DNA from 3 places in the Telluria sp. ZT3P25 genome. Region 1 is predicted to be linked to each of the others. Evidence: predicted binding sites of a transcription regulator. Region 1 holds the regulator's gene; each other region holds the start of a gene.
What was found. The regulator LexA, encoded in region 1, represses DNA repair genes until DNA is damaged. The targets are predictions, from matches to a motif close to ACTGTATNNNNATACAGT.

Region 1 (9,800 bases):
ATTCGTCTACCTGGCCCGTCCAGACTCGGTGATCGACGGCGCCTCGGTCTACGCCACGCGCCTGCGCATGGGTGAATACCTGGCCGACAAGGTGCTCAGTGAGATCCCGGTCGAAGACATCGACGTCGTCATGCCGATTCCCGATTCGTCGCGTCCGGCCGCCATCCAGCTGGCGTTGAAACTCGGCGTGGAATACCGCGAAGGCTTCATCAAGAACCGCTACATCGGCCGTACCTTCATCATGCCGGGCCAGGGCATGCGCAAGAAGTCGGTACGCCAGAAGCTCAACGCGATCATTTCTGAATTCAAGGACAAGAACGTGCTGCTGGTCGACGACTCGATCGTGCGCGGCACGACCAGCCGTGAGATCGTGCAGATGGCCCGTGAAGCCGGCGCGCGCAAGGTGTACTTCGCCTCGGCCGCGCCACCGGTGCTGTACCCGAACGTGTACGGCATCGACATGCCGACCCGCGACGAGCTGATCGCCTACGGCCGCACGACCGAAGAAGTCTGCCGCGAGATCACGGCCGACCGCGTGATTTATCAGGACATCGATGCCCTCAAGCGTTCGATTTCGGACGTCAATCCGGCACTGAAGAACTTCGAGGCATCGTGCTTCGATGGTATCTACGTGACGGGCGACGTGACCCCGGAATACCTTGATCGCCAGGAAACCGCGCGTCACAATCCTGCCGCCAAGGATGAAGACCAGGTCCGTACCCAACTGAATCTGAACCCTGCCGTTCCAGCCGAGTAAGCATGAGCGAGAAAAAGACCTACGGCTTTACCACGACGATCCTGCACAACGACCGGCACAAGCCGATCGAGCACGGTTCGCTGCACAAGCCGATCCACACGTCGGTCGCGTTCGGCTACACGGATGCGCGTCAGCTGGCGTCCGTGTTCCAGGGCAAGGAGCCGGGCTTCCGTTATGGTCGCCAGGGCAATCCAACGGTCAGCGCGCTCGAGGACAAGGTCAGCAAGATGGAAGATGGCGTCGCCACGCTGTGCTTCGGCACCGGCATGGCGGCCATCGGCGCGCTGTTCCAGGCGCTGCTGAAGGCGGGCGACGCCATCATCTCGTCGAGCTTCCTGTTCGGTAACACCAACAGCCTGTGGCAGACGGTGGCGGGGCAGGGCGTCGATGTCGCCTTTGTCGATGCGACCGACGTGGCGCAGGTCGAAGCAGCCTTGAGCCCGAACACGCGCATGGTGTTTGTCGAGACGATCGCCAATCCGCGCACGCAAGTGGCGGACCTGGCCCGCATCGGCGAGCTGTGCCGTGAGCGGGGCATCCTGTACGTGGTCGACAACACGATGACCTCGCCATGGCTGTTCCGCCCGAAAAGCGTGGGCGCCGGGCTGGTGGTCAATTCGCTGACCAAGTCGATTGGCGGCCACGGCATTGCGCTGGGCGGCGCGCTGACCGATACCGGCCTGTTCGACTGGAGCGCGTATCCGAACATCGCACCGAACTTTCGCAAGCAGCCGGCGCAGGCCCAGGGCATGGCGCAGCTGCGCGCGAAAGCGCTGCGCGACTTTGGCGCGTCGCTCGGGCCGGAAGCGGCACATCACATTGCCGTCGGCGCTGAAACACTGGCGCTGCGCATGACGCGTACCTGCGCCAATGCACTGGCGCTGGCGACGATGCTGGAGGCTGACGAGCGCGTCGCGAAGGTTCACTATCCGGGCCTGGCGTCGCATCCGCAGCACGGTATCGTCACGTCGCTGTTCCGCGCTGGGGGTTCGCTGCTCAGCTTCGAGCTGCACGAGTCCATCGATCCGTTCGATTACCTCAATCGCCTGCAACTGGCGATTCCCGCCTCGAATCTGGGCGACAACCGCACGCTGGTCATTCCGGTGGCGCACACGATTTTCTTCGAGATGGGCGCCGAGCGCCGCGCCAGCATGGGCATTGCCGAGTCGCTGATCCGTGTGTCGGTGGGCATCGAGGATACCGACGACCTGGTCGAGGACTTCCGTCAGGCGCTGGACGTGTAGGCACGGCCCACCGCGCGGCGTATCGCGCGGCGTATCGCGCGGCGTTACCGCGTGGCGTTACCGCGCGGCGTTACCGCGCCGCGTAAAGCCATGCAAAGAAGGCCGGCGCGATGCCGGCCTTGTCATTTTTACGGTTGAGTCGCGCTGTCAAAGGGGGCTATGATGCCTCATCGTCAGCTTGTCATTTTCTTCGGATGCCCATGAAACGTTTTCTGCTCTGCCTTTCTCTGACTATTGCCAGCACCGCCTATGCGGGCGAGCTGGAAGACGCCAATGCGCTGTTCGAAAAGAAGGATTACGCGGGCGCGCTCAAGCTGTATACCAAGCTCGCCAACGCCGGCAATGCGCAAGCACAGCAGCAACTGGGCCAGATGTACTGGTATGGCGAGGCGGGCACCGTCGACGAGGCGGCGGCCAGGGCATTGTTCGAAAAGTCGGCCGCCAAAGGCAACAAGGTCGCGGCCGAATCGCTGGTCGTCATGCAGCAGCGCGTGACCAAACGCGCCGAGATCGATTACTGGATCAAGGGTTATGATGGCGCCGAGCTGCAGTCGGGTGAATACCGCTGCCCGTCGCCGCGCATTCCGGCGGTGTCGAAAGTGAATGACGAGATCGATCGCGTCAACAAGCTGGTAACAGGCTGGCAGGATTGCTACAACAAGATGGTGACGAACCTGAACGCGCAGTCGCCATTGACGAAGAAGATCCCGGCCGATATCGCCAAGCTGATGAACAAGCAGGAAGCGGACGCGTCGGCAGCCTACCTGGAGCAGGTGCGGCAGAACATCGCGGAAGGCGCGAAGGTCAGTTCAAAGATGATCCTGGCAGATTTTGCGGCGTGGCGCAGTGCTACCGAAGCGTTCATAAACCAGCATAATGCGGTGGTGAAGAAGGCGTCGAATTAAGGGGTAGGCAGGACAGGGCGGGGTAAAACAGGCGCCGGCAGGAAAGCCGGCGCCATTACATCAGTTCCAGCTACGCATCAGGCCGACAGCCAGGCCTTCGAGTGCAAACTCTTCGTCCGGCGACACGGCAATGATGTTGAAATCGGGGTTCTCTGGCAGCAGCTCGACCAGGTCGCCCGTCTTGCGATAACGCTTGACCGTGACTTCGTCGCCCAGACGCGCGACGACGATCTGGCCGTTCTTGGCGCTGTCAATTTTCTTGACCGCCAAAAAGTCGCCATCCATGATGCCAGCGTCGCGCATCGACCAGCCTTTGACCTTCAGCAGAAAATCGGGCCGCGCCGCGAACATGGCTGCGTCGACGTTGTAGGTGGCTTCGACGTGTTCCTGCGCCAGGATCGGATTGCCCGCCGCGACGCGCCCGACCAGCGGCAGCGACATGAACGACGGCGGCGGCATCGGGATGGCCTCGACGCTTGCGCCGATCAGGCGAATGCCGCGCGACGTGCCCGGCGAAATTTCGATGGCGCCCTTGCGCGCCAGTGCTTGCAGATGTTCTTCAGCCGCATTGGCCGAGCGGAAACCCAATTCGGAAGCGATTTCAGCCCGGGTCGGAGGGAAACCGGTGTTCTCGATCGCTTCCTTGATCAGGTTCAGGATCTGTTCTTGCCGTGCAGTGAGCTTTAGCATAAATGTGTTACAGCAACCGGTTATGTGTGTAACCTGTATTTTTGTACAGTATTCTGCGGCGCGCAAGGGGAAACGCAAAAAATATCGCGAAAATCGCGATTCAGCATGCAATAAGGCGTCAAAACACTGGAATTGTCGAGTCAGATCTGCCGTAACTAAGACAGATCGCGCCTGCGATGCCGCATTGGGGCTTTCCAAGTCAACGACATCCAGGTTATAATTGCCGGCTTTCCCTTCCCACACTCGTCTTGACGCCGAGGTGGGCATTTGTTAAACGTCCTCAAGGAGTAATGCATGCGTCATTATGAAATCGTGTTTATCGTCCATCCGGACCAGAGCGAACAAGTCCCGGCGATGATCGAGCGTTACAAGACCACGGTGACCAGCCGCGGCGGTAACATCCATCGCGTTGAAGACTGGGGCCGCCGCCAGATGGCATACCAGATCCAGAAGCTGCCAAAAGCACACTACATCTGCCTGAACATCGAATGCGACAACGAGACCCTGGTCGAGCTGGAAACTGCATTCAAGTTCAATGATGCGGTTCTGCGTCACCTGACCGTCAAGCTGAAAAAAGCTGAAACCGCACCGTCGCCGATGATGAAATCGGTACAGCGCGAAGACGCAGCCAAGAGCCACCGTGCCGAAGCCGCTGCGCCAGCAGCCGCTCCAGCCGCTGCGCCAGCGCCTGCTGCTGCTTAAGTTTTCCCCAGTTATTCGTAGTAACCAGTAATACCGGGTGCACAGCGCAAATCACCTCCAGCTCATGGCGACCATCGCCGAGCGCGACGTACTGCGTTACACCCCGGCCGGTGTGCCAATCGTTTCAGCCGTCCTGATGCACGAATCGCAGCAGGAAGAGGCCGGAGTCGAGAGGTCGGTCGCGTTCGAAGTCCCTGCGTTCGCCGCGGGTGAGATTTCGGGCAGGTTTGCCAGCGCCGAATTGGGCGCCAGCTACAGGTTCAACGGATTTCTTGCACGGAAAAATCGCAACAGCAAAGCCCTGGTGTTTCACATCATTGATTTCAGTGCCGCTTAACCCGGCAATTTAGATACAGGAGCCTCAAATGGCATTCGGTAAAAAGTTCGACAAAAACAAAGCGAAACTCAAAGAGAAGCGCAAACAGCAAAACCCGCTGTTCAAGCGCAAGAAATTCTGCCGTTTCACCGCCGCTGGCGTTGAGCAGGTGGACTACAAGGACGTCGACACCCTGAAGGACTTCGTCCAGGAAAACGGCAAGATCATGCCAGCACGTCTGACCGGCACCAAGGCGCACTACCAGCGTCAGGTCGACACCGCGATCAAGCGCGCACGCTACCTTGCGCTGCTGCCGTACACCGACCTGCACCACGGTTAATCGTCGGTCACGACAGTCAGACATCTGGAGATCACTATGCAAATCATTCTGTTGGAAAAAGTAGTCAACGTCGGCAACCTGGGCGACGTCGTCAAGGTCAAGGACGGTTACGCACGTAACTTCCTGATCCCACAAAAGATGGCCCGCCGCGCTACCGCCGGCGCAGTCGCCGAGTTCGAAGCCAAGCGCGCTGAACTGGAAAAAGCAGCAGCTGAAAAGCTGTCGGCTGCCCAGGCTGAAGGCGACAAGCTGAGCGGCATGACCGTCACCATCGGCCAGAAAGCCGGCGTTGATGGCCGTCTGTTCGGTTCGGTCACCAACTTCGACATCGCCGAAGCGCTGACCAAGCAAGGTTTCGCTGTCGAGAAGTCGCAAGTGCGCCTGCCGACCGGCCCGCTGAAAACCACCGGCGAATTCCCGGTTGCAGTCGCTCTGCACACCGACGTCGTGTCGGAAATCACCGTCGCCGTTGTGGGCGAAGCTGCCTAAGCACACGCCGTACATGTGCTGAGCACGCAGTTCTGAAAAAGCCGGGTTCGCCCGGCTTTTTTGCTTTTTGGCTTTCCATTATCGCCAGTCGCAGGACCGGAAAAGGTATAATCCCGCCCATGAATGCAGCACCTCCAGATCCGCAACTCGACGCCCTGCGCATCCCCCCGCACTCCATCGAAGCCGAGCAATCCGTCATTGGCGGCCTGCTGCGCGATAACGCCGCGTGGGACCGTATCGCCGACTTCATGAACGCGGAAGACTTCTACCGCTACGACCACCGCATCATCTTCGAACAGATGGTCCGACTGATCAACGGCGGCAAGCCAGCCGACGTGATCACCGTCTACGAGGCCTGTAACCAGCTCGGCAAGGCCGATGACGTGGGCGGCCTGCAATACCTGAACGCGATGGCGCAGAACACGCCGTCCGCTGCGAATATCCGGCGCTACGCCGAGATCGTGCGCGACCGCGGCATCCTGCGCAAGCTGATAACGGTGGCCGATGAAATCTCGGGCAATGCGTTCAACCCGCAGGGCAAGGAAGTCAAGCAGATGCTCGACGAAGCCGAGTCCAAGATCTTTGCCATCGCCGAATCCGGCTCGCGCGGCCAGCAGGGCTGGAATCCGATCCAGCCGCTGCTCACACAGGTCGTCGAGCGCATCGACGAGCTCTACAGCCGCGAAAACCAGGGTGAAATCACCGGCGTGCCGACCGGCTTCATCGACCTCGACCGCATGACGTCGGGCCTGCAGCCGGGCGACCTCGTCATCGTTGCCGGCCGTCCGTCGATGGGCAAGACCGCGTTCTCGGTCAATATCGGCGAGAACGTCGCAATTGAAGCTGGCTTGCCGGTCGCGATCTTCTCGATGGAGATGGGCGGCACCCAGCTGGCGATGCGTATGCTGGGCTCGGTCGGCCAGCTCGACCAGCACCGCCTGCGTACGGGCCGCCTGAACGACGAGGATTGGCCGCGCCTGACGCACGCCATCCAGAAGATGAATGACGCCCAGTTGTACATCGACGAAACCCCGGCGCTGAACCCGATCGAGATGCGCGCACGCGCGCGGCGCCTGGCGCGCCAGTGCGGCAAGCTCGGCCTGATCATTGTCGACTACCTGCAGCTGATGCAGGGTAGCCAGCCGGGTGACAATCGTACCGCTGAAATCTCGGAAATTTCACGTTCGCTCAAGGGCCTGGCCAAAGAGCTGCAGTGCCCGGTGGTGGCGCTGTCGCAGCTGAACCGCTCGCTGGAGCAACGCCCGAACAAGCGCCCCGTGATGTCCGACTTGCGCGAATCCGGCGCAATCGAGCAGGATGCCGACGTCATCATCTTCCTGTACCGCGACGAGGTCTATAACCCCGATTCGCCCGACAAGGGCACGGCCGAGATCATCATCGGCAAGCAGCGTAACGGTCCGATCGGCGCCATTCGCCTGACCTGGATCGGCCAGTACACCAAGTTCGGCAACTACAGCGGCAACCTGTCTGTGTACCAAGGTGACTAAATAACCATTTGTAGTAACACCGAGGCGGCCATTGATGTTTTAATGGCCGCCTTTACGCGTGGCCGCATTCCCGGCGCGACCGCGTAATCCCAGAGAGTCAATACGGAGAATCTATGTTTGGACGTTTCATGCCCACCGAGGGCAAGTTTTTCGATCTTTTCAATCAGCACGCCGCCCTGTGCGTGACGGGAGCGCAGGAAATGGTCAGCCTGATGACCAACTTCGACGACCTCGAAACCCGTACCCATGCGATCGAGACGATCGAAAAGCAGGCTGACAAGATCACCTATGCCACGGTCGACCTGCTGCACAAGAGCTTCATCACGCCGATCGATCGCGACGACATCCACAAGCTGATCACGCGCATGGATGACATCCTGGACATGATGGAAGACGCAGCCCAGACGATTTCGCTGTACGACCTGCAAGCCGTGACGCCGGAAGCCAAACGTCTGGCCGAGCTGTGCCTGGCCTGCTGCCTGAAGGTGCAGGAAGCCGTCTCGCTGCTGCACAATATGGACAACGCCGCCAAGATCGTCGCACTGTGCGAAGAGATCGACCGCCTGGAATCGGACGCCGACCACGTGATGCGCGCCGCGATGTCCAAGCTGTTCCGCGACGAGCCGGACGTGCGCAACCTGATCAAGATGAAGGCCATCTACGAGATCCTCGAGACCGTCACCGATCGCTGCGAAGACGTGGCCAACATCATCGAAGGCATCATCGTCGAAAACGCGTAAGCGTCGCAGACCTGCATAACCATGGATAATCTCAACATCAGCATCTACGTGCTGGGGATGCTCGTGCTCCTGGCACTGGTATTCGACTTCATGAACGGTTTTCACGATTCGGCAAACTCGATTGCCACCGTGGTCTCGACCGGGGTCCTGAAACCCCAGCACGCCGTCGCAATGGCAGCATTCTTCAACTTCATCGCGATCTTCGTGGTCAACATGAAGGTCGCCCAAACCATCGGCAAGGGCACGATCGACCCGCACGTGGTCGACCATTACGTGATCTTCGGCGCACTGGTCGGGGCGATCTCATGGAACGTCATCACCTGGTATTACGGCATTCCCTCGTCGTCGTCGCACGCACTGATCGGCGGCCTGGTGGGCGCGGCCGTTGCCAAGGCAGGCACCGGCTCGCTGATCTCGGGTGGCCTGATCAAGACCGTGGCCTTCATCGTCGTCGCACCGCTGCTGGGCTTCGTGCTGGGCTCGATCATCATGCTGATGGTGGCCTGGATCTTCGTGAAGTCCACGCCCAGAAAAGTCGATAACCTGTTCCGTAAACTGCAGCTGGTGTCGGCCGCGGCCTATTCGCTGGGCCACGGCGGCAACGACGCGCAAAAGACGATGGGCATCATCTGGATGCTCCTGATCGCCGCCGGTTACACGAGCGCGACGGCCGAGTATCCCCCGGCCTGGGTGATCATTTCGTGCTACGCGGCGATCGCGTTCGGCACGCTGTTCGGCGGCTGGCGCATCGTCAAGACCATGGGCCAGAAGATCACCAAGCTCAAGCCGGTCGGCGGTTTCTGCGCCGAAACCGGCGGCGCGGTCACGCTGCTGCTCTCGAGCGCGTTCGGCATTCCGGTCTCGACGACGCACACGATCACCGGCGCCATCGTCGGCGTGGGCGCCGCGCGCAAGACCTCGGCCGTGCGCTGGGGCGTGGCGGGCAATATTGTGTGGGCATGGATCTTCACGATCCCGGCGTCGGCCCTCATGGCGGCGGCGGCCTGGTGGATCGGCACCAAAATCATGTGATTGTGGCTTGATCACCAAGAACACGGCGCTTTCGGCGCCGTTTTCTTTTGGTCGATGCCGTGTATCAGTACTGCGTCAGTGCTGTGTCATCGCGCCCGTGCCGACGCCGGAATTTTTCATGTTCTCGCGCTCGACCTCGCTGACCGTACCGGCATTGTTGGCCGTCTGGCCTTTCTTGCGGGGCAGGTAGGTGCCGATCGGGGTGGTGCGTTCTTCGCGCACGCTTGCGGTGGTCGTGCCATCAGGCGCAGGACTGGTGCAGGCGGCCAGCAGCAGGGCGGCAGCGCATGATGAGAGGAGTGATGACAGCGGGAGGGTCATGGAGGCAGGCTCGGAAAAATGGCTGTTCCGTATTGACAGCCGCACCCCATTCTACGCCCGCAACGGCGCGCGCCATCCTGACAGAATTGACAGGTGAGCGCCGGCGTAAAGTCCGCTAGCCGAGATCGACTTCCAGGCCTTCGTAGGCCAGCAGCACCTGCAGCGTGCCCAGGTGCCCGGCGTGGCGCGCCATCACTTCGGCAAAGACGGCCTCGAGTTCGTCGTCGGCGCGGGTCGGTTCGTGGTGCGTGCAGTACAGCGTGCGCGCGCCAACGCGCAGCGCCATCGTGATGGCGCCGTCGAAGGTGCCGTGGCCCCAGCCCCGCTTGGAGGGGTATTCGTCGCGCGTGTACGAGCAATCGACGATCAGCGCGTCCACGCCCGCCATCACGGCATCCATGCGGCGTTCGGCATCGCGCACCTGTAGTTCTGCTGCCTCGTACAGCGAGTGTCCGGCCGGATGCGGGTTGTACCAGGGCTCGTGGTCCCCCGTGAAGAACAGCGACTTGCCGTTGCAGTCGATGCGGTAGCCGAGATTGGTCACCGGGTGGTTTGTGACCACGTTCGCTACCTGCGCATCGCCGAGCGCGAGCGGCTCGCCGATGGTGAGCGTGCAGTACTCGATGGTGGCGCTCATGTCTGTTTCGCCGACCGGAAAATAGCTGTTTTGCAGCTGCACGCCCATCACGTGCTCGATGCCGCGGCCCGTGACCGGATCGTGGGCACCATGCAGGCGTACGCGGCTGCCCTTGACGA
Region 2 (9,800 bases), 710 kb from region 1:
CAGCATCGGCAGCGCCTCCATCACGGCGCGCTGGGCGGCGATATCCGGCCGCGCATCGGATGCAAAACTGATCACCCCGAACTCGCCCTGCGGACCGTGCACCGGCAGCGTCACGCCACTGCGGATCCCGTGCGCGCTGGCTTCTTCGTACAAGCCCGCCTGCCGGGTGCCGGAAGCAAACAGCGCAGGCTCCCATACCATCGGCAACGTGCTCGTCAGGCAATGGGCAACCGTCGGATCCACGTAGGCAAAACCATTGCGGTCATAGCGCTCGCGCCAGTTATCCGCATAGTTACTGCGCAAAAAAGCTGACTCGAAACGCGCGTGGCGCGAACCGACCAGCCCGAACAGCACCTGATCGAACCCCAATGTCTGTGCGAGCTTGTACAGGGACGCGCTCCACTGGTTCGCGTCTCTGGCCTGCATCAACTCTAGTAGTAAAGCGGTATCAATCATGGGGTCGGAAAAATATGCAACAGCGCTATCCTAGTCCGTTCACCCCCCCTCAAAATCCTCGAAAATTAACAATCAAGATATTTACACGCAGCCATTTCATTGGTTGTCGTGTAATGACAACAACTATTTTCACATCCCCCGTCATGGTGAAATGATTTTCGCCAACGTGCGCCGCGTTAATTAAGGTAAATTTCGCTGTCTTGATTCGCTACTACCGCTTTGTTAGCAAAACATAATTTTGTGTCTTGACGTTGGTCAATGAAATACGTTGTCGCCATGGCACCACATCCCGCCATCCTGCGTCGTTCCGGCACACGCCATTTCTTGCGGTACGAGCCGTTGGACTGGACGGACGTGTCGGGCAAGATCGCCACGACATTGCGCTGCCTGTTGCCCCGGTCAACGATGCGCAGCATGGCAGAGGCGGTGTGTAAAATCGCCGCATGCACAACCGCTCTTTACCGTCCCCGCCTGGCGCCATGGGGGACACGACAACACGCGCCTGGGTCCGCATGCCATCGGGCCGGCGCCTCGATCTGCTGGACCCGACACCATTCGATTGGGACGACGCCGACCTGGCGCTCGGCCTGGCCCGCACCTACCGCTGGGGTGGCCACTCGGCCTGGCCATTGCCGCTGTCGGTCGCGCAGCATTCGATCAGCGTGATGCTGCTGCGGCGCGCGGCCACCCCGACGCTGTCGCCGCTCGACGAATTGCGCGAGCTGCTGCACGATGCCGAAGAAGGCTTGCTGGGATTCGATGCGATTTCGGTCATCAAGCCGTTTCTGGGCGATGCCTTTCGCGCACTGACCCAGCGCCTGGAACACGTGGTGTTCCTGCGCTATGGCTTGCCGGCCTGGGATGCAAAGTCGCACGCGGCGCACAAGAAGGCCGACCGGCTGGCTGCCGCCAGCGAAGCCGTCCATGTAGCAGGCTGGTCGGCCGACGAAGTCCGGCGCACGCTCAAGATCCGCGCGGCGATCCTGCCGGAAGACCCGCTGGCGCACTATTACGACTGCACGCCATGGGAACCGTGGCCGCCGAAGCTGGCCTGCGAACGCTTTTTGCAAGAGCTCGAGCGGCTCAAGGGGGCCGTCAGACAGGTGCCCTGACACCTGCCCCCTCGCCGCTGCGCGTTACGCCTTCGCGCGTGGCGTCAGTTCTTTTTCCAGGTACTTTTCCAGGCTTTCGAGCGAGCGGCCACGCGTTTCCGGCAGGCGCAGCGCAACGAAGATCAGCGAGCCGACATTGATGGCGGCGAACAGGAAGAACGTCGCACTGCCGAACTGGGCCAGCGCCAGCGGGAACAGCAAGGCCACGATCGCGTTGAAGATCCACTGGCATGCGACGGCGGTGCCGGTCAGCACGCCACGCAGGTGCATCGGGAACAGCTCGGACATCAACAGCCAGTACACCGGCGCGATCAGCATCTGCATGCACAGCAGGAAGCACAGGATGCAGGCCAGCGCGGCATAGCTGCGCGTGATGCCATCGGGCATCCACAGCAGCACGGCGCCCAGTGCGAACTGCATGACGACCACACCCGACAAGCCCGACAGCAACATCGAGCGGCGCCCATGCTTGCCGATCAGCCAGATACCGATGAAGGTGGCAATCACGGCCACCACGCCGTTACCGATGGTCGCGGTCAGCGCGGCATTCGTGCCCAGACCGGTCGATTGCAGGATGATCGGGGTGAAGTACATGAATGCGTTCACGCCCGTGAACTGGGCCATGAAGCCCAGGCCGATGCCCAGCCACAGCAACTTCTTGATCCACGGCGTGCCCATGACGGCCGACCAGCCGGCCTGCTCGTGCTCGATCTGGTTCAGCTTGGTCATTTCGGCCATCTCGCGCTCGATCTGCTCGTCGCTGGAACGGATCTGCTGCATCACGGCGCGTGCTTCTTCCATCCGGTTCTTGCTGGCCAGCCAGCGCGGCGATGGCGGCACGAACATCATGCCGACACCCAGCAGCAGCGCCGGCACGGCGGCGATGGCAAGCATGTAACGCCAGACATCCGGTGAATTCGCATAGTGCGCCAGCACCGCATTGAGCACATAGGCAATCAACTGACCGGTAACAATCATCAGTTCGTTTTGCGTGACCAGCCTCGCACGCCTGCTGGGGCCAGCCATTTCGGCGATGAACACCGGTACCGTGGACGACGCGCCACCGACCGCCAGGCCGAGCACGAAGCGCATGGCAACCATGACTTCGACCGATGGTGCCAACGTGGTGCCAAGCGCACCGATCATGAACACCAGCGCCAGCCAGATCAGCGTCATGCGGCGACCGAACCGGTCCGACAGTCTGCCTGCCATCAGCGAACCCACTGCGGCGCCGAACACCAGTGCGGACGTCACGACGCCTTCGGTCAGCGGTGTCAAGCCAAGGCCGCCACTTGACGGCGGCGCGCTCATGAACGGCAGCGCGCCGGAAATCACGCCGGTGTCATAGCCAAACGCCAGTGCGCCCATCGTCGCGACAATGGCGGTCTTGAAAACGAAGCGGCTTTCCTTGGTATCGGGTAGCGCCGGCGCGGCGGCCGGGGGAACTGCTGAAGACATACGGATCCTTTGTTGGAAATGGACGGCCTGGAAAAACCACGGATCCATTTCGTCACCGTCCGGACGACGGCGGAGATCGGCAACGCCATGAAGCGTTGCCGACATCGTTACATTACTTGGCAAAGGATAAAGGAAAGCATGCGCAGCGACTGTTCGATAGCAAACATATTAGTGAATCATGATCGCTAACAAAAAAACAACCGTGTTATCAAGAATGAATCGAGAACCAGCATCACGCGGAACATGCCCGAGAGCATCATAACGAGCTAAGCTGCTGATTTTGCTCAAGGTTTTACGCTATCCACAAGAATTGTGGATAACTGTGTGGACAAGCGCCTCTTGACAAGCCACAAGGCCAGAAGGGATGCGGGTTTCAACAAACTGCCCGTTCGACAGGCAAAAATTTGTTTGAATAAAATCAAGGACTTGCACATGCACCACATGTGGGCAGCAAGTTTATGTGCGGCGCACTCCTACAAAACCGTGACATGGGGGATAAGTTGCCAATTTGCGGCGATCAAACGTCATTTCCACGCACTGCGCGCCCGGTCGCGCACGAGCATGCGGACGCTGTCGGGCATCGGCGTGCGCAGCTCGCGCTTGTCGGCACTGAGCCAGGCGGATTCTTCGAAATGCTTGAGCATCACGGGCGTGACGAAGCGCGAGCGCGTCGCATACACGTGGCGATCGCCCATGCTCGATTGCTGCTTGATGAAGAAGCGGTTCGGCACGATCAGGTGCAGGTTCTCGCGGGCCCGTGTCATGGCCACATACAGCAGGCGCCGCTCTTCCTCGATATCGTCCTGATTACCGGTGGACATATCCGACGGGATGCAGCCGTCGACCACATTGAGCACGTGCACCGACTTCCACTCTTGCCCCTTGCTCGAGTGGATGGTCGACAGGACCACGTAATCGTCGTCGAGCAGTGGCGGGCCGGCGCGGTCGCTCGTCGCCTCGGGCGGGTCGAGCGTGATGTCGGCCAGGAAGCTTTCGCGGTTGGCATGGCCAGCCGACAGCGCGACCAGCTGGTCGAGGTCGAGCGCGCGCACCTGGAAATCGTCGTGCAGACGCTCGAGGTGCGGTGCATACCAGTCGCGCGCCAGCTCGAGGTCTTGCGGCCAGCTCAGGCCGGGCGTGCGCAGGCGCGCATACAGTGCGCAGAACGTTTGCCACTCGACGCTGCAGCGCGCCGGCACGGGAAACGCCGCCAGCGTGGCGGCGACATCGGTGCTCTCGCCCACCGCATCGAGCACGCGCGTGGCGGTGGCCTGACCGATTCCGGGAATCAGTTGCAGCACGCGAAAACCGGCCAGGCGGCCGCTCGGGTTCTGGGCAAACCGCAGCAGCGCCAGCAGATCCTTGATATGCGAAGCCTCGAGGAATTTCAGGCCGCCGAACTTGACGAACGGGACATTGCGCCGCATGAGTTCGAGTTCGAGCGCGGCGCTGTGGCTGGCCGCGCGAAACAGCACTGCCTGCGACTTGAGCGGCACGCCTTCTTCACGCTGCTCGAGGATGCGGCTGCAGACCCAGCGGGCTTGCTCGGCTTCGTCGGGAATCAGGACCAGCTGCGGCTTGATGGTCGATGCCTTGTCGGTCCAGAGTGTCTTGGCGTGGCGCTCGAGCGCGGCGCCGATGACGGCGTTGGACGCGTCCAGGATCGGCTGCGTCGAGCGGTAATTGCGCTCGAGCGTGATCAGGTGCGCCGGCTGCGTGAACTGGCCCGCGAAATCGAGGATGTTGCGCACGGTGGCGCCGCGAAAACTGTAGATGGACTGGGCGTCGTCGCCGACCACCATCACGCCCGTGCCGTCGGGCTTCATGCCGGTGATGATTGCGGCCTGCAGCCGGTTGGTGTCCTGGTACTCGTCGACCAGCACATGGTCGAACCAGCTGCCCAGCTCAAGCCCGAGTACCGGATCGGCCGCCATCTCGGCCCAGAACAGCAGCAGGTCGTCGTAGTCGAGCACGTTCTGCGCCTGCTTGGCATCGACATACGCACCGAACAGTGTCTTGAGCTGGACTTCCCATTCGCTGCACCATGGGAAATACGCCTGTAGAACCTGATCGAGCGGATCGCGGCTGTTGACCACGCGCGAATAGATCGACAGACAGGTGCCTTTCATGGGAAAGCGTTTTTCGGTGCGTGACAGGCCGATCTCGTGGCGCACCATGCCCATCAGGTCTTCGGCATCGCCCCGGTCGTGGATCGTGAACTGCGGATCGAGACCGATGCGCCCGGCAAATTCGCGCAGCAGGCGTGCGCCGATGCTGTGAAAGGTGCCGGCCCACGGCAGCGCCACCGGCGCCTGGGACTGCGCCGACCCGCCGCGACCGAGCAGGCGGTGCAGCACGCCACTGGCGCGCTGGCGCATTTCGCCCGCCGCGCGGCGCGAAAAGGTCAGCAGCAGGATCCGCTGCGGATCGGCGCCGGCCCCGATCAGGCGCGCCACGCGATGCGCCAGTGTATTGGTCTTGCCCGAGCCGGCGCCGGCAACGACCAGCAGCGGGCGCGGCGCATCCACGCCGATATCGTGCTCCACCGCAGCGCGCTGCGCCGGATTCAGGCTGGCGAACGGGTCTTCAATAGCGGGCGCGGCGGTGGCGGTAGTCATGGGCGGGCAGACGGAGAAAGCGATACTGTACATTTGTCCAGTATGGCACCGCAAGCGCTAAATCGCACGACGCTCACGCTTGCGCGCGCATGACATCAGGCCCGACCTGAAGTGCCTTCGGTAAGCCTTGGATAAATAAAACCTTTTCTGGATATCCACAAAGTCTGTGAATAACTATGTGGAAAAGCGGGGGCTTGACAGGCTGAACACGGCCTGCGGGGCGGCTTTCAACAATTTGCCTATTGGGAAGGCAATGACGGTGACAACTGCAAATTGATTGCAAACAAAGGCGGTCGCACGCTTGACAGCGCCATTGCTGCTGTGCCGATCACGCCAGCGTGCGGCGCCGTCCGGGTTCAAGCAAAACGCGCTCGATGACCTTCGGCCGGACACCGTTGGACTTCAGGTATTCGACTGCCGGCACGACGCCGAGCTCGCCCAACGTGGCAATGCCGCGCGTGACGACATCGCGCTGGCCGGCATCGGATCGCAGTTCGGATGCGCTGGCAACGCATGGATGGATGTCTTGCGTGTGCAGTAGGTTCATCGCTGATCTCCGGTGATGGTGGATGTGTCATGCACCACGATTATTGGCCAAGCAGAGGTAAAGTCAATGGCAAACCTGTATCAACACACGAATACATTGCTCGTGGTAAGCGAAAATACGGCGCAACAGCGATAATGGCGGGATGAGTCCTTCGCCCCTTCCCTCCCCGGACGCGCCGCCGGGCACGGCTGCCATCAGCCACCCCGCTCCCGCCTCATGCACCGACCTGTTCGTGTCATTCACACTCATTGCGCTACAGGGCTTCGGCGGCGTACTGGCCGTGATCCAGCGCGAACTGGTCGAACGCAAACGCTGGCTGACCAATGAAGAATTCATCGAAGAATGGTCGGTTGCGCAAATCCTGCCCGGGCCGAACGTGTGCAACCTGGCGATGGTGATCGGCCAGCGCCACTTCGGCCTGGCCGGCGCGATGAGTGCTCTGGGCGGCTTGCTGGCGGCGCCGCTGCTCGTAGTGCTGGCGCTGGCCCTGGTGTACGCCCGCTTCGCCGATGTACCGGCAGTCCAGGGCGCGCTGCGCGGCATGGCGGCCGTCGCCGCCGGACTGGTGGCAGCCACCGGCCTGAAGATGTCGGCCGCGCTGGGCAAGAACGTGCTGCCGCTCGTGGCCTGCGTGCTGATCGCCGCGATCAGCTTCGTGCTGCTGGCCTGGGTGCGGGTGCCGCTGGCGGCCGTCGTGTTCGGTCTGGGCGGTCTGGGCTGCGTACTGGCCTGGCGCAGGCTCAAGCCATGAGCGCGCCGCAGCTGGTATTTACCTGGCACGACTGGCTCAGCCTGTTTACGCACTTCCTGGCGCTGTCGATGATGTCGCTGGGCGGTGCAATCTCGACGACGTCCGAAATGCAGCGTTACCTGGTGGAGCGCCAGGGCTGGCTGACGCCGGCGCAGTTTGGCGACTCGGTCGCGCTGGCGCAGTCGTCCCCCGGCCCCAATGTGCTGTTCGTGGCCCTGCTGGGCTGGAACGTCGGCCTGAACAACGGCAGCACACTGGCCGCGCTCTGCGGTGTGGTCATCGCGATGGTTGGCATCATGCTGCCGTCGACAGTCTTCACTTATCAGGTGGCGCAATGGGCACAGCGCAATCGTGAACGACGGGCCGTGCGCGCCTTCAAGCAGGGCATGGCCCCGCTCGTCATTGCGATGCTGCTGTCGACCGCCTGGCTGCTGGCCACCGGCGGGGGCACCGATCCGGACCGGTGGCCACTGTGGCTGCTGTCGGTGGCAAGCTGCCTCGTCATCTGGCGCACCCGCCTGCATATATTGTGGATGCTAATGGCCGGCGCGTTGCTCGGCGCGATTGGATGGGTGTAGTTGGCATGCCGGCGCAGGACGCGGCATACTGGCCGCACCTTTCACTGCCCACCACATGACGATGTCCGAACTCCTGAACCAACACGCCTGCTTCGGCGGCGAACAGCGTTTTTACCAGCACGATTCCAGCGCCATCGGCTTGCCGATGAAGTTTTCTGTCTATCTGCCGCCCGAGGCCGCCGGCAAGAAACTGCCCGTGCTGTTCTATCTGGCAGGCCTGACCTGTACCGAAGAAACGTTCATGACCAAGGCAGGTGCCCAGCGCGTGGCGAGCGAGCTGGGCATCATCCTGGTGGCGCCCGATACCAGCCCGCGCGGCGCCAACGTGCCGGGCGAGACCGACAGCTGGGACTTTGGCGTCGGCGCCGGCTTCTACCTCGACGCGACCGAAGCGCCATGGTCGACGCATTACCGCATGCACAGCTATCTGCTCGAACTGCACGCACTGGTACTGGACCTGCTGCCGGCCGATCCGGCGCGCGTGGGCATTTTCGGCCACTCGATGGGCGGCCACGGCGCGCTGGTCATGGCGCTGCGTCACCCTGAACTGTTCCGCTCGGTATCGGCGTTTGCGCCGATTGCCGCGCCAAGCCGCTGCCCATGGGGCGTGAAGGCCTTCGGCGGCTACCTGGGCCCTGACGAAAGCACCTGGCAGCAATACGACGCCAGCGCACTGATGGCCAAGCAGGAGACGGCGCCCTTCCCGAACGGCATCCTGATTGACCAGGGGCTGGCCGACAAGTTCCTGCCCGAGCAGCTGCGGCCGGAAGCCTTCGAAGGCGCCTGCGCCCGCATCGGTCAGCCACTGACGCTGCGCCGCCAGCCGGGCTATGACCACGGTTATTATTTCGTCTCGACGTTCGTCGAAGACCATCTGCGTTTCCACGCCAGCCAGCTTGGCTGATACAAGGCGGCTTCAGCGCGGCTGAAGCCGTTTTCCGGCACTCCTGAAAAACGCCAGTTGCAGAAGTAGCATCGCTTATCAATGAATGCTGTCTGCTAACCGCAACAAACATGGCAAGTCATCCACCGATCATGCAGAAAGCGTGAATCGCGTTGTTCAATAAGTTTCTCGGCAGATACAATGCTTGCTCTAATGTCCATGTGCATTACGGGCCAGGCATGCGCCACGTCCTGTCGCCAGGATGGGGCCGATTCTCACCACGCCCCCCTGGCAACGTTCACGAGCTTCACACTTCGTTGAACCATTGCAGGTCCCCGTAATGCCCGTTCCCCCTCTTTCCGTCCGTAGAAACGTCAACAAACGATGAAACTCAGCTTCCGCACCAAACTTTACCTGCCACTCGTTCTCAGCTGGTTGTGCCTGTCAGCGATGGCCATTCTCCATGTCTACGAAAGCAGCGCCCAGCGCCTCGAAGAACGCAAGGTCGCATTGCGATTTGCGACCGATGTCGGCATGTCCACGATCAAGGAATACGCACAACTGGCATCAAGCGGCGCACTGACCGTCGCAGACGCGCAGCAACAAGCCCTGACGCGTCTCAAGTCCATGCGTTACGGGAAGGATGGCTATTACACGGTCGTCGATTCAGCCCCGAAAATGCTGATGCACCCGGTCAAGGCGGAGCTGATCGGCAAGGACCTGAGCGACTTCAAGGATACCAACGGCACCTACTTGTACCGCAACGTGGCGGCCATTGCCAAAGCCAGCGGAGAAGGCTGGGTTGAATACGTCTGGCCCAAGCCAGGCAACCCGGACCAGCAGCAGGTGTTCCCGAAAGGCGCCTATGTGCTCACCTACAAGCCGTGGGACTGGACCTTCATGACGGGTCTCTACATGGATGACCTGCATGACGCGTTCGTTGGCGACTTGTGGCGCGCCGTCGCTTTTCTCGCGATTTGCGGTGTGATCCTGAGCACGATTGTGTTGCTGGTGCTGCGTAATATCACACGCTCGATCCGCCAGGCGGTCAGTGCAGCGGACGCCGTGGCCGGCGGCGACCTGACCCATCACATCACGATCGAAGGCAAGGACGAGATCGCGCAACTGATGTCGTCGCTTGACAGAATGCAGCAAGGCCTTGCCAACGTCGTGAGCGAAGTACGCCAGGGCACGGACGCCATCGCCGCCGCTTCATCGCAGATCGCGCAGGGCAATCTGGATCTGTCGGCGCGTACCGAGCAGCAGGTCGCTTCGCTCGACAAGACCACCGCATCGATGGAAACGCTGGCCGGCACGGTACGCGAGAATGGCGAGTATGCGCGCCAGGCCAACACGCTGGCGCTGTCGGCGTCCGATGTGGCAACCCACGGCGGCAC
Region 3 (9,800 bases), 940 kb from region 1:
AGGCCTGGGCAGTTAGGGCCCAGCAGCAGGGTCTTCGAACCCGACTTGGCCATACGGTCCTTAATTTCCATCATGTCACGGACTGGAATGCCTTCGGTGATGCAAATTGCCAGGTCCAGCTCGGCTTCGACGGCTTCCCAGATGGCAGCGGCTGCGCCTGCTGGTGGAACATAGATCACCGACACGTTGGCGCCGGTTTCTTTTTTCGCTTCAGCAACGGTCGCGAAAATCGGGATGCCTTCGAAATCTTCGCCGGCTTTCTTCGGGTTCACGCCAGCAACGAATGCTTCCTTGCCGTTTGCGTACTCGCGGCACATGCGGGTGTGGAACTGACCGGTCTTGCCGGTGATGCCCTGGGTGACTACTTTGGTATCTTTGTTGATCAGAATCGACATTTTTTTATTTCCTTAGCAATTAGGCTTGACCGGCAGCAGCGGCGACGACCGACTTGGCTGCGTCTTCCATCGTGTCTGCGGCGATGATTGGCAGGCCCGATTCGGCCAGCATCTTCTTGCCCAGGTCTTCGTTGGTGCCCTTCATGCGCACGACCAGCGGCACTTGCAGCGAAACGGCTTTCGATGCAGCGATCACGCCTTCGGCGATGACGTCGCAACGCATGATGCCGCCGAAGATGTTGACCAGGATGGCTTTCAGGTCAGGGTTCTTCAGCATGATCTTGAACGCTTCGGTCACTTTCTCAGCCGTGGCGCCACCGCCGACGTCGAGGAAGTTGGCTGGCTCGCCGCCGAACAGCTTGATGGTGTCCATCGTGGCCATGGCCAGGCCGGCGCCGTTCACCAGGCAGCCGATGTTGCCGTCGAGCGAGATGTAGGCCAGATCGAATTTCGATGCTTCGACTTCAGCTGGATCTTCTTCGTCCAGATCGCGGTAAGCGACGATTTCAGGACGGCGATACAGTGCGTTCGCGTCGAAGTTGAATTTGGCGTCCAGAGCGATGATCTTGCCGCTGCCGGTGACGATCAGCGGGTTGATTTCGGCCAGCGATGCATCGGTTTCCCAGTAGGCTTTGTACAGGCCTTGCAGGTTGGCGCGTGCATCGGCGATCGAGCCGGCTGGCACACCGATCTTGGCGGCGATGTCATCAGCCTGCTCATCGGTCAGGCCGACTTTCGGGTCGATCACGATGTTGTGGATTTTTTCCGGATTGCTGTGCGCGACTTCTTCGATGTCCATGCCGCCTTCCGACGAGGCCATCAGCACGACTTTCTGGCTGACGCGGTCGGTGACGAGCGAGACATACAGTTCTTGCTTGATGTCGGCGCCTTCTTCGACCATCAGGCGACGGACTTTCTGGCCTTCCGGGCTGGTCTGGTGCGTGATCAGCTGCATGCCCATGATCTGGTCAGCGTATTCCTTGACCTGCTCGAGCGATTTGGCGACCTTGACGCCGCCGCCCTTGCCGCGACCACCAGCGTGGATCTGTGCCTTGACGACCCAGACCGGACCACCCAGTTCTTCAGCAGCTTTGACAGCCTCTTCGACCGACATGCACGGAATGCCGCGCGGAACGGTCACCCCGAATTTTCGGAGGATTTCTTTGCCCTGATACTCATGGATCTTCATGCTGGCTTCCCTTCTATCTATTACTGAATTAGAAACGGTTGAACTACAAAAAAAACAAACGACGACTTAACCCGCCACGGCCTTGATGGACCAGCGCGGGTAATATTTGGCCACGGCGGGGCCGTCGCTGCGCAGGGCATGGCAACGGTCGAGCTCAAATGGACGGTCGGATGACGTGACGCCTTGCCCGCCGGGGGCATCGACGGTATCGTCAGCAAAGGCTTGCAGCGCTGCAGTAGGCAGCACCTGGGCCAGTTCGGTCAGATGGGTGCAGCCGAGCACGCCGGACAGGCGGTCTTTCAGATGCAACCGGAAATGGTTCACGAGCGAGAGCCCGATCAACTTCTTGTAGGCAGGGCCGATGGTATCGCAAAAGCCCGGATACGGGACGGCATCGGATGCGGCTTCGGCATCGACGATGTTCATGTCACGGTCGATCGTGACGCGCAGCTTCAGGTCGTGCACTGGCGTGCCGCCGGGCCGTTCGCCGGAAACAAGTTCAACAGTACGCGTTTTCACATCGCGGATGCTGGCATCAAGATCCCACATGCCATCGTCGCGCGCATAGGCGTCGACTGTGATGGCGCGCGTATGCCGGAGCGAGCGCGATACGGGAAGAGACAAAGGCATAAATACCAGTGCCGTCGAGACGGCGGTTAGTGATGCAGCCGGTGTGCTAGTGCACGTCACCGCAGCTTCTGCGGCAACAACCGCTCATGCGGCGCTGCTTAAACCCGTAAAGTTTATCACAGCGTCCCGCCCGGCGCATCGCTAAAAGGGCACATCCCGGCCTGCGTCGCAGGAGATGCACGGACTTGGCAGGCGCTTCAGAGCGTGTTTGACGCATATGGTATGCGCATGAAGGACACAGAATCATGACTGCCATTCATGAAGTGAATGAGAGATATGGGTTTTGGTTGTTGACCTGCACCGACGTACAAAGGCGCCAGCGTGCAGCGCCATCGCCCGTTGAGGAATATGCCTTGGCATATCGGGGATGACGCTCCACGCTGGCGCCTGGAGGTAGCATCAGCTCATGACTGAATCCGATGATGACAGCGATGACTGGTCGGAGTCAGCGATGACTAGTCGGGAAACTCGTCGTCACCGGGCGTGCCCTGCATCGCCGCCCGTGCGGCGCGCTGCGAAAAACCACGTTGCAGCAGGAACCGCATCTGTTTGGCGCGCGCCGCGGCATCCTCGGCAACCGTGCCGAACTTGCGTTGCCAGACTTCGACCGCACGCGCGGTCTCGCTGTCGGACAGCCCGGCCTTGATGTCGACCAGCGCCTCGGTCGTTAATCCATGACCTTTCAATTCGGCCATCACGCGACTGTCGCCATAACGGCTCGCTTTACGGTTGACCAGGGATTCGGCAAAGCGCTCCTGCGACAACCAATTGTTTTTTTCAAGAAAATCGAGCAGGGCATCGACGTCATCGCCCTCTTCCGCATACTTGGACAGCTTGCGGCGCAATTCGAAGCGGCTGTGCTCGCGTTGCGACAGATAGCGCAGCGCGCGGCCCTTGAGACTGAGTACGGGTGCTTGCATGGGTAACGTCAGCCCATCAGCGTGGCGCCAGGCGCCGGTGGCAAGCTGCTGCCACCGCGCCCTGCGCCAGGCTGATTATTCACCAACCGCCTGCAGCTTCGGCTTGTCGTCACCACCGATCGTTGGTGGCAGTTCGCGCACACCCAAGGCGGTACGGACCTTGTTTTCGATCTCACGCGCCAGGGCTGGACGGTCACGCAGGAACTGACGCGCGTTGTCTTTACCCTGACCGATACGCTCGCCGTTATAGCTGTACCACGAGCCCGACTTCTCGACGATTTTGTTATCTGCGCCGAGATCCAGAATTTCGCCTTCACGGGACGTGCCTTCGCCATAAAGAATGTCGAAGTGCGCTTCTTTGAATGGTGGGGCGATCTTGTTCTTGACGACCTTGACCTTGGTTTCGTTACCGATCACTTCGTCACCCGACTTGATCGAGCCGGTACGACGGATATCAAGGCGCACCGACGCGTAGAACTTCAGCGCGTTACCACCGGTGGTGGTCTCAGGGCTGCCGAACATGACGCCGATCTTCATGCGGATCTGGTTGATGAAAATGACCAGCGTGTTGGTGCGGTTGATCGAGCCGGTGAGCTTGCGCAGCGCTTGCGACATCAGACGCGCCTGCAGGCCTGGCAGCGAGTCACCCATGTCGCCTTCGATTTCGGCGCGTGGCGTCAGGGCTGCGACCGAGTCGATGACGACCAGGTCGACACTGCCCGAGCGCACCAGCGCGTCGGTGATTTCGAGCGCCTGCTCGCCGGTATCCGGCTGCGAGATCAGCAGTTCGCTCAGGTTGATGCCGAGCTTTTGCGCGTAGGTGACGTCGAGTGCGTGCTCGGCGTCGATGAACGCGCAGGTGCCACCCAGTTTTTGCATCTGGGCGATGGTCTGCAGCGTCAGGGTGGTTTTACCCGACGATTCAGGACCGTAGATCTCGACGATACGGCCGCGCGGCAGGCCGCCAACGCCCAGCGCGATGTCCAGGCCCAGCGAGCCGGTAGAGACCGTTTGTACTTCTTCGACCGGCGTGTTCGCATCCATGCGCATCACCGAGCCCTTGCCGAACTGCTTTTCAATCTGCGCCAGGGCGGCAGCCAGCGCCTTGCCCTTATCAGCGGCGTTCAATGCGGTTTTTTTGTCGTCCATGGTGTACTTTCTGTCGTGGAGTAGGCAAGGTGTGGGCGGTCACGCGCACTTCAAGAGCCAGTACTGTATAAAAATCCAGTGGTTTTTGCAAGCGAAAAGACGTGGTTATCTTACCAACAATCGCTCGGGACTCGCATTGTGACGGCAAATCCAACACAATGAGAACCGGTTCGATCACGCGTGTTCGATGAACAAGCGACAACGTCAATAAGAGGTGCCCCATGCGAATTCTGCTTGCCGAAGATGATAGCGTACTTGCCGATGGCCTGACGCGCTCCCTGCGCCAGTCCGGCTACGCCATCGATTGTGTCAAGAACGGCCAGGATGCCGATACCGCCCTGTCCACGCAGGAGTTCGATCTGCTCATTCTCGACCTGGGCCTGCCGAAGATGTCCGGACTGGAAGTGCTGCGTCGCCTGCGCGCCCGCGCCTCGTTGCTGCCGGTCTTGATCCTCACTGCGGCCGACTCGGTCGAACAGCGCGTCGAGGGCCTCGATCTGGGCGCCGACGACTACATGGCCAAGCCGTTCGCACTGGTCGAACTTGAAGCGCGGGTGCGCGCGCTGACGCGGCGTGGCGCCGGCGGCGGCGCGGCCGTCGTGCGCCATGGCCCGCTGGTGTATGACCAGGTTGGCCGCAGTGCCTACATCAACGACCAGATGCTCGACCTGTCGGCGCGCGAACTGGGCCTGCTCGAAGTGCTGCTGGCGCGCACCGGGCGCCTCGTCTCCAAGGAACAACTGGTCGACCATCTGTGCGAATGGGGCGAAGAAGTCTCCAATAACGCTATCGAAGTGTATGTGCACCGCCTGCGCAAGAAAATCGAGGTCGGCGGCGTGCGCATCGCCACCGTGCGCGGCCTGGGCTATTGCCTCGAGAAATTCTCCGAGGCCAGCGCGGCCGCCGCAGCCGCTGCCGCCGCGAACGACGCCCGCATCGCCGCCACCGCCGCCGACAAGTGAACGCCGGCTTCACGCCCGAGCCCGCGCAGCAGCAGCCGCAGTCGGGCTCACCTACGCAGCCGCAGTTCGAGCCGCTCTACGTTCCACCCAACCCCGAGCCGGACGAAAACATCCGTCACTCGCTGTTCGGCGAAATCCTCGACTGGATGCTCGCGCCGCTGCTGCTGCTGTGGCCGATGAGCATCGCGATCACCTACCTGGTGGCGAAATCGATCGCCAACCAGCCGTTCGACGATGCGCTCGAAGACCGGGTCACGGTGCTGGGCCAGCAGATCCGCACCGTAGACGGCAAGACGGTCGGCCAGCTGCGCACGGCCGGGCGCGACATCCTGCGCGCGGACGACGTCGACAGCGTGTATTACCTGCTTGCCGGCCCGGCTGGCGAACACCTGGACGGCGACCGCGACCTGCCGCGTCCGCGCGCCAACCGCGCCGGCGAGCCGGCCCGCAGCGGCACGGTCGAATTTCGTAACGACACCATCCACGGCACGCCGATCCGCGTGGCCTACGCGTATGTGAATCTCGATCCGCTGCACGAACGGACGACCTCGCCGACGACGCCGCCGCTGGCACTGGTTCAGGTGGCCGAAACGCTCGACAAGCGTGCGCACCTGGCCAATGAAATTATCAAGGGCGTGATCCTGCCCCAGTTCATCATTCTGCCAGTGATCCTGGCGCTGGTCTGGTTCGCACTCTCGCGCGGCCTGAGCCCGCTGGCCGAGCTGCAGCAGCGCATCCGCGCGCGGCCACAGGACGACCTGTCGCCGATCGATCCGCGCCAGGTGCCCGAAGAAATCTCGCCGCTGGTCGGCTCGTTCAACGACATGCTCGAACGCCTGGGCAAGACGGTGGAGATGCAGAAACGCTTCATCGCCGACGCCGCGCACCAGATGAAGACGCCGCTGGCCGGCATGCGCATGCAGTCCGAACTGGCCCTGCGCGAAGTCGACCCGGCCGAAATCCACCGCTCGCTCGAGCAGCTGGCCAAGAGTTCCGAATCGGCCACGCGCCTGATCAACCAGTTGCTGGCCCTGGCGCGCGCCGAGAACCAGCCGCAGGCGGGCCTGGCGTTCGACGAGATCGACCTGGCCACCGTGGCACGCGAGACCGTGCAGGACTGGGTGCAGGCGTCGTTCGCCCACCAGATCGACCTGGGTTTCGAGCCGCCCGCCAATGACGACGAGCGCGTGACGATCGCCGGCCAGCCCCTGATGCTGCGCGAGATGCTGTCGAACCTGATCGACAATGCGCTGCGCTATACGCCCGCTGGTGGCAGCGTGACGGTGCGCGTGCGCAGCAGCGGCGAACACGCGCTGCTCGAAGTCGAAGACACCGGCCCCGGCATCGCACCGACCGAACGCCTGCACGTATTCGAACGCTTCTACCGCATCCTGGGCAGCAATACCCAGGGCAGCGGTCTGGGGCTGGCGATCGTGCGCGAAATCGTGCAGCAGCACGGCGCCGACATCGACATTTTTAATAATCCACGCAGCGTGTCGCCACGCTTTCCGGGCAGTCTGTTTCGCCTGACCTTCCCTCCGCCTGTGGGCCAACCCGACCATGCCGACTGATCCGATCACTGAAACCAGCCCTGAGACCGTCGCGCGCGCGCGCCTCGAGCACGCCCGCACGATCCACTGGGACCGCACGCGCCGCATGTCGCTGCTGTTGCTGACCGTCTGGCTGGTCACGGGGTTTGGCACCGTGTTCTTCGCGCGCGAGCTGGCGCGCTTCGAGGTGTTCGGCTGGCCGCTGTCGTTCTACATGGCTGCGCAGGGCGCCGCGCTCGTGTCGCTGACGATCATCGCCGTCTACGCCTGGCGCATGCGCCGGCTCGACCGCGATTACCACGCCGCACTGGCGCCGCGCGCATGAGCACGAACTCCGCGCCGGTTGTGAAGCACGGCTATTTCAAGAAGCTCTCGCGCTACTACCTGTGGTACACCGGCGCCTTCGGGTTGTTCCTGGCGGCCCTTTCCCTGCTCGAGCAGGAAGGCATGCCGCGCCTGTGGATCGGCTACCTGTTCATGTTCGCCACGATCGCGCTGTACGCGGTCATCGGCGTGATCTGCCGCACCTCGAACGTCACCGAATACTACGTCGCCGGCCGGCGTGTGCCGGCCATGTTCAACGGCATGGCGACGGCGGCCGACTGGATCTCGGCGGCCAGCTTCATCAGCCTGGCCGGCGGGCTGTATCTGCAAGGCTTCGACGGCCTGGCCTTCATCATGGGCTGGACCGGCGGCTTCGTGCTGGTCGCGCTGCTGATCGCGCCCTACCTGCGCAAGTTTGCGCAGTACACAGTGCCCGACTTCCTGGCGGCGCGCTACGGCGGCGGCGCGGGCGGCCGTGGCGGCCCGGTGCGGGCGCTGGCCGTGAGCGCGACCATCCTGGTGTCGTTTACGTACGTGGTGGCGCAGATCTATGCGGTCGGCCTGATTGCCTCGCGCTTTACCGGTGTCGATTTTTCAGTCGGAATTTTCCTGGGCCTGGCCAGCATCCTGGTCTGCTCGTTTCTGGGCGGGATGCGCGCCATCACCTGGACACAGGTGGCGCAGTACATCATCCTGCTGGTCGCGTTTCTGATTCCCACCATGTGGCTGTCAGTGAAGCACGCCGACAATCCGATCCCGCAGGTAGCGTACGGGTCGCTCCTGCCCAAGCTCACCGCGCGCGAAGCCGAACTGGCGAACGACCCGCGCGAAGCCCAGGTGCGCGCCGAGTTCCTGCGCCGCGCCGACGGCTACGCGGCGCGCGTGGCGGCCCTGCCCGAATCGTGGGAGGCCGGCAAGCTCGACGCCCAGCGCCAGCTGGCCGCAGCCCGTGCGCGCAACGCGTCACTGACCGAAGTGCGCCAGGCCGAACGCGCGCTGACCACGTATCCCAACTCGGTCGACGATGCCCGTGCGCTGTGGCTCGAACGGCGTGACGCCAACCTGGCGCGGGCACGCCCGCCCGAGCCGCATGCGCAGCCGTTCCCCGGCGCGACGCCGGAAGAATCCGACGCGCGCCGCAACAATTTTCTGGCGGTGGTGTTCTGCCTGATGTTCGGCACCGCCGCCCTGCCCCACATCCTGATGCGGGCCTACACCACGCCCTCGGTGCACGAGACGCGCGTGTCGGTGTTCTGGACGCTGTTCTTCATCCTGCTGGTGTACCTGACGATTCCCGCGCTGGCCGTGCTGGCCAAGTACGACATCTATACGTCGCTCGTGGGCAGCGATTTCTCGTCGCTGCCCACCTGGATTTCATACTGGGCCAATGTCGACAAGACCAATCCCCTGATCAGCGTGGCCGACATCAACGGCGATGGCATCGTGCAGCTGGCCGAATTTGCCATCGACGCCGACGTGTTGGTGCTGGCCACGCCCGAAATCGGCGGCCTGCCCTACGTGATCTCGGGCCTGGTTGCAGCGGGCGGCCTGGCGGCGGCGCTGTCCACGGCCGACGGCCTGCTGCTGGCCATTTCCAACGCGCTGTCGCACGACGTGTATTACAAGATGGTGGAACCGGGCGCGTCGACCCAGAAACGGGTGACGATCTCGAAGCTGCTGCTGCTGGCGGTGGCCTTCATCGCGGCGTACGCGGCCTCGCAAAAGCCGGCCGACATCCTGTCGCTGGTGGCGGCGGCGTTCTCGCTGGCCGGCTCCACGCTGTTCCCGGTGCTGGTGCTGGGGGTGTTCTGGAAGCGCGCCAACCACATCGGCGCCATCGCCGGCATGATCACGGGATTTGCCGTGTGCCTGTACTACATGCTGCGCGCCAGCCCGGTCCTGGGCGGCAATGCGCTGGAGACCTGGTTCGGCATCCTGCCGATGGCGGCCGGCGTGTTCGGGGTGCCGGCAGGCCTGTTCACGGTGGTGGTGGTGAGCCTGCTCACGCCGCGCCCGAGCCGCACCAGCGCGGGCATGGTCGACTATATCCGGGCGCCCGAATGACACAAACAGGTGGGAATTGAAGAGATTTTCCCGGTAACGCAAATGCTATTCTGGGCCGCGCCAACATAGGCCGAACCATACCAATACCAAGCATTTCACGGAAAACTTCATGTCTGCATTTACCCGCGTGCTGGGGAGGGTCACCTTCGCTGCGCTCGTCCTCGTCGCTTCGCCACTGACCGTCGCACAAACCCCGCCAGCCCCACCGCCCGTCTCGGCATTCTTCGGCAACGCCCCGTTCGGCGACGCCAGGCTGTCCCCAAGCGGACGTCATCTGGCCGTACGCGCCAGCGCGCCGGGCAAGCGTGACTTTTTGACGGTCATCGACCTGGACACCAACAGCGCCAAGATCGTCGCCCATTACAACGACGCCGATGTCCGCAATTTTTACTGGATCAACGACCGGCGCCTGGTGTTCGACACGCATGACAAAGGCGTCGGTCCGGGCGACCAGCGTTTCATGCCCGGCATGTACGCGGTCGACTTCGACGGCGGCCGGTTCCTTGAACTGGCCAGCCGTAACCCCGTCAACAAGGTCACCGGCACGCGCATCGTGCGCCGGCTGCTGCCACCATCGAGCGAAATGGCCGGCAACACCCCGTGGGCCGACTCGGATG

Region 2: AC56LY_RS10440 (ATP-dependent helicase) is a predicted target of LexA. The motif match lies at 5,669-5,686, and genes of this name have one in related genera.
Region 3: recA (recombinase RecA) is a predicted target of LexA. The motif match lies at 4,346-4,363, and genes of this name have one in related genera.

The regions. Positions count from the first base shown of each region.
Region 1 covers NZ_JCASIJ010000001.1:3,045,674-3,055,473, reverse strand. Annotated here, with positions in the region: gene purF (amidophosphoribosyltransferase) at 1-757, shown strand, start outside; gene AC56LY_RS13610 (cystathionine gamma-synthase family protein) at 760-2,001, shown strand; gene AC56LY_RS13605 (tetratricopeptide repeat protein) at 2,202-2,906, shown strand; gene lexA (transcriptional repressor LexA) at 2,967-3,596, opposite strand; gene rpsF (30S ribosomal protein S6) at 3,891-4,298, shown strand; gene priB (primosomal replication protein N) at 4,336-4,635, shown strand; gene rpsR (30S ribosomal protein S18) at 4,664-4,954, shown strand; gene rplI (50S ribosomal protein L9) at 4,991-5,443, shown strand; gene AC56LY_RS13575 (replicative DNA helicase) at 5,563-6,951, shown strand; gene AC56LY_RS13570 (DUF47 domain-containing protein) at 7,065-7,691, shown strand; gene AC56LY_RS13565 (inorganic phosphate transporter) at 7,713-8,723, shown strand; gene AC56LY_RS13560 (hypothetical protein) at 8,799-9,044, opposite strand; gene AC56LY_RS13555 (MBL fold metallo-hydrolase) at 9,160-9,800, opposite strand, start outside.
Region 2 covers NZ_JCASIJ010000001.1:2,331,902-2,341,701, forward strand. Annotated here, with positions in the region: gene AC56LY_RS10420 (helix-turn-helix transcriptional regulator) at 1-456, opposite strand, end outside; gene AC56LY_RS10425 (hypothetical protein) at 633-872, opposite strand; gene AC56LY_RS10430 (phosphohydrolase) at 936-1,568, shown strand; gene AC56LY_RS10435 (sugar porter family MFS transporter) at 1,593-3,026, opposite strand; gene AC56LY_RS10440 (ATP-dependent helicase) at 3,551-5,644, opposite strand; gene AC56LY_RS10445 (hypothetical protein) at 5,973-6,191, opposite strand; gene AC56LY_RS10450 (chromate transporter) at 6,334-6,942, shown strand; gene AC56LY_RS10455 (chromate transporter) at 6,939-7,520, shown strand; gene fghA (S-formylglutathione hydrolase) at 7,582-8,424, shown strand; gene AC56LY_RS10465 (methyl-accepting chemotaxis protein) at 8,788-9,800, shown strand, end outside.
Region 3 covers NZ_JCASIJ010000001.1:3,983,331-3,993,130, forward strand. Annotated here, with positions in the region: gene sucD (succinate--CoA ligase subunit alpha) at 1-395, opposite strand, end outside; gene sucC (ADP-forming succinate--CoA ligase subunit beta) at 415-1,584, opposite strand; gene AC56LY_RS17650 (DUF2889 domain-containing protein) at 1,651-2,214, opposite strand; gene recX (recombination regulator RecX) at 2,670-3,134, opposite strand; gene recA (recombinase RecA) at 3,210-4,283, opposite strand; gene AC56LY_RS17665 (response regulator) at 4,505-5,245, shown strand; gene AC56LY_RS17670 (sensor histidine kinase) at 5,242-6,816, shown strand; gene AC56LY_RS17675 (DUF4212 domain-containing protein) at 6,806-7,120, shown strand; gene AC56LY_RS17680 (sodium:solute symporter family protein) at 7,117-9,183, shown strand; gene AC56LY_RS17685 (alpha/beta hydrolase family protein) at 9,293-9,800, shown strand, end outside.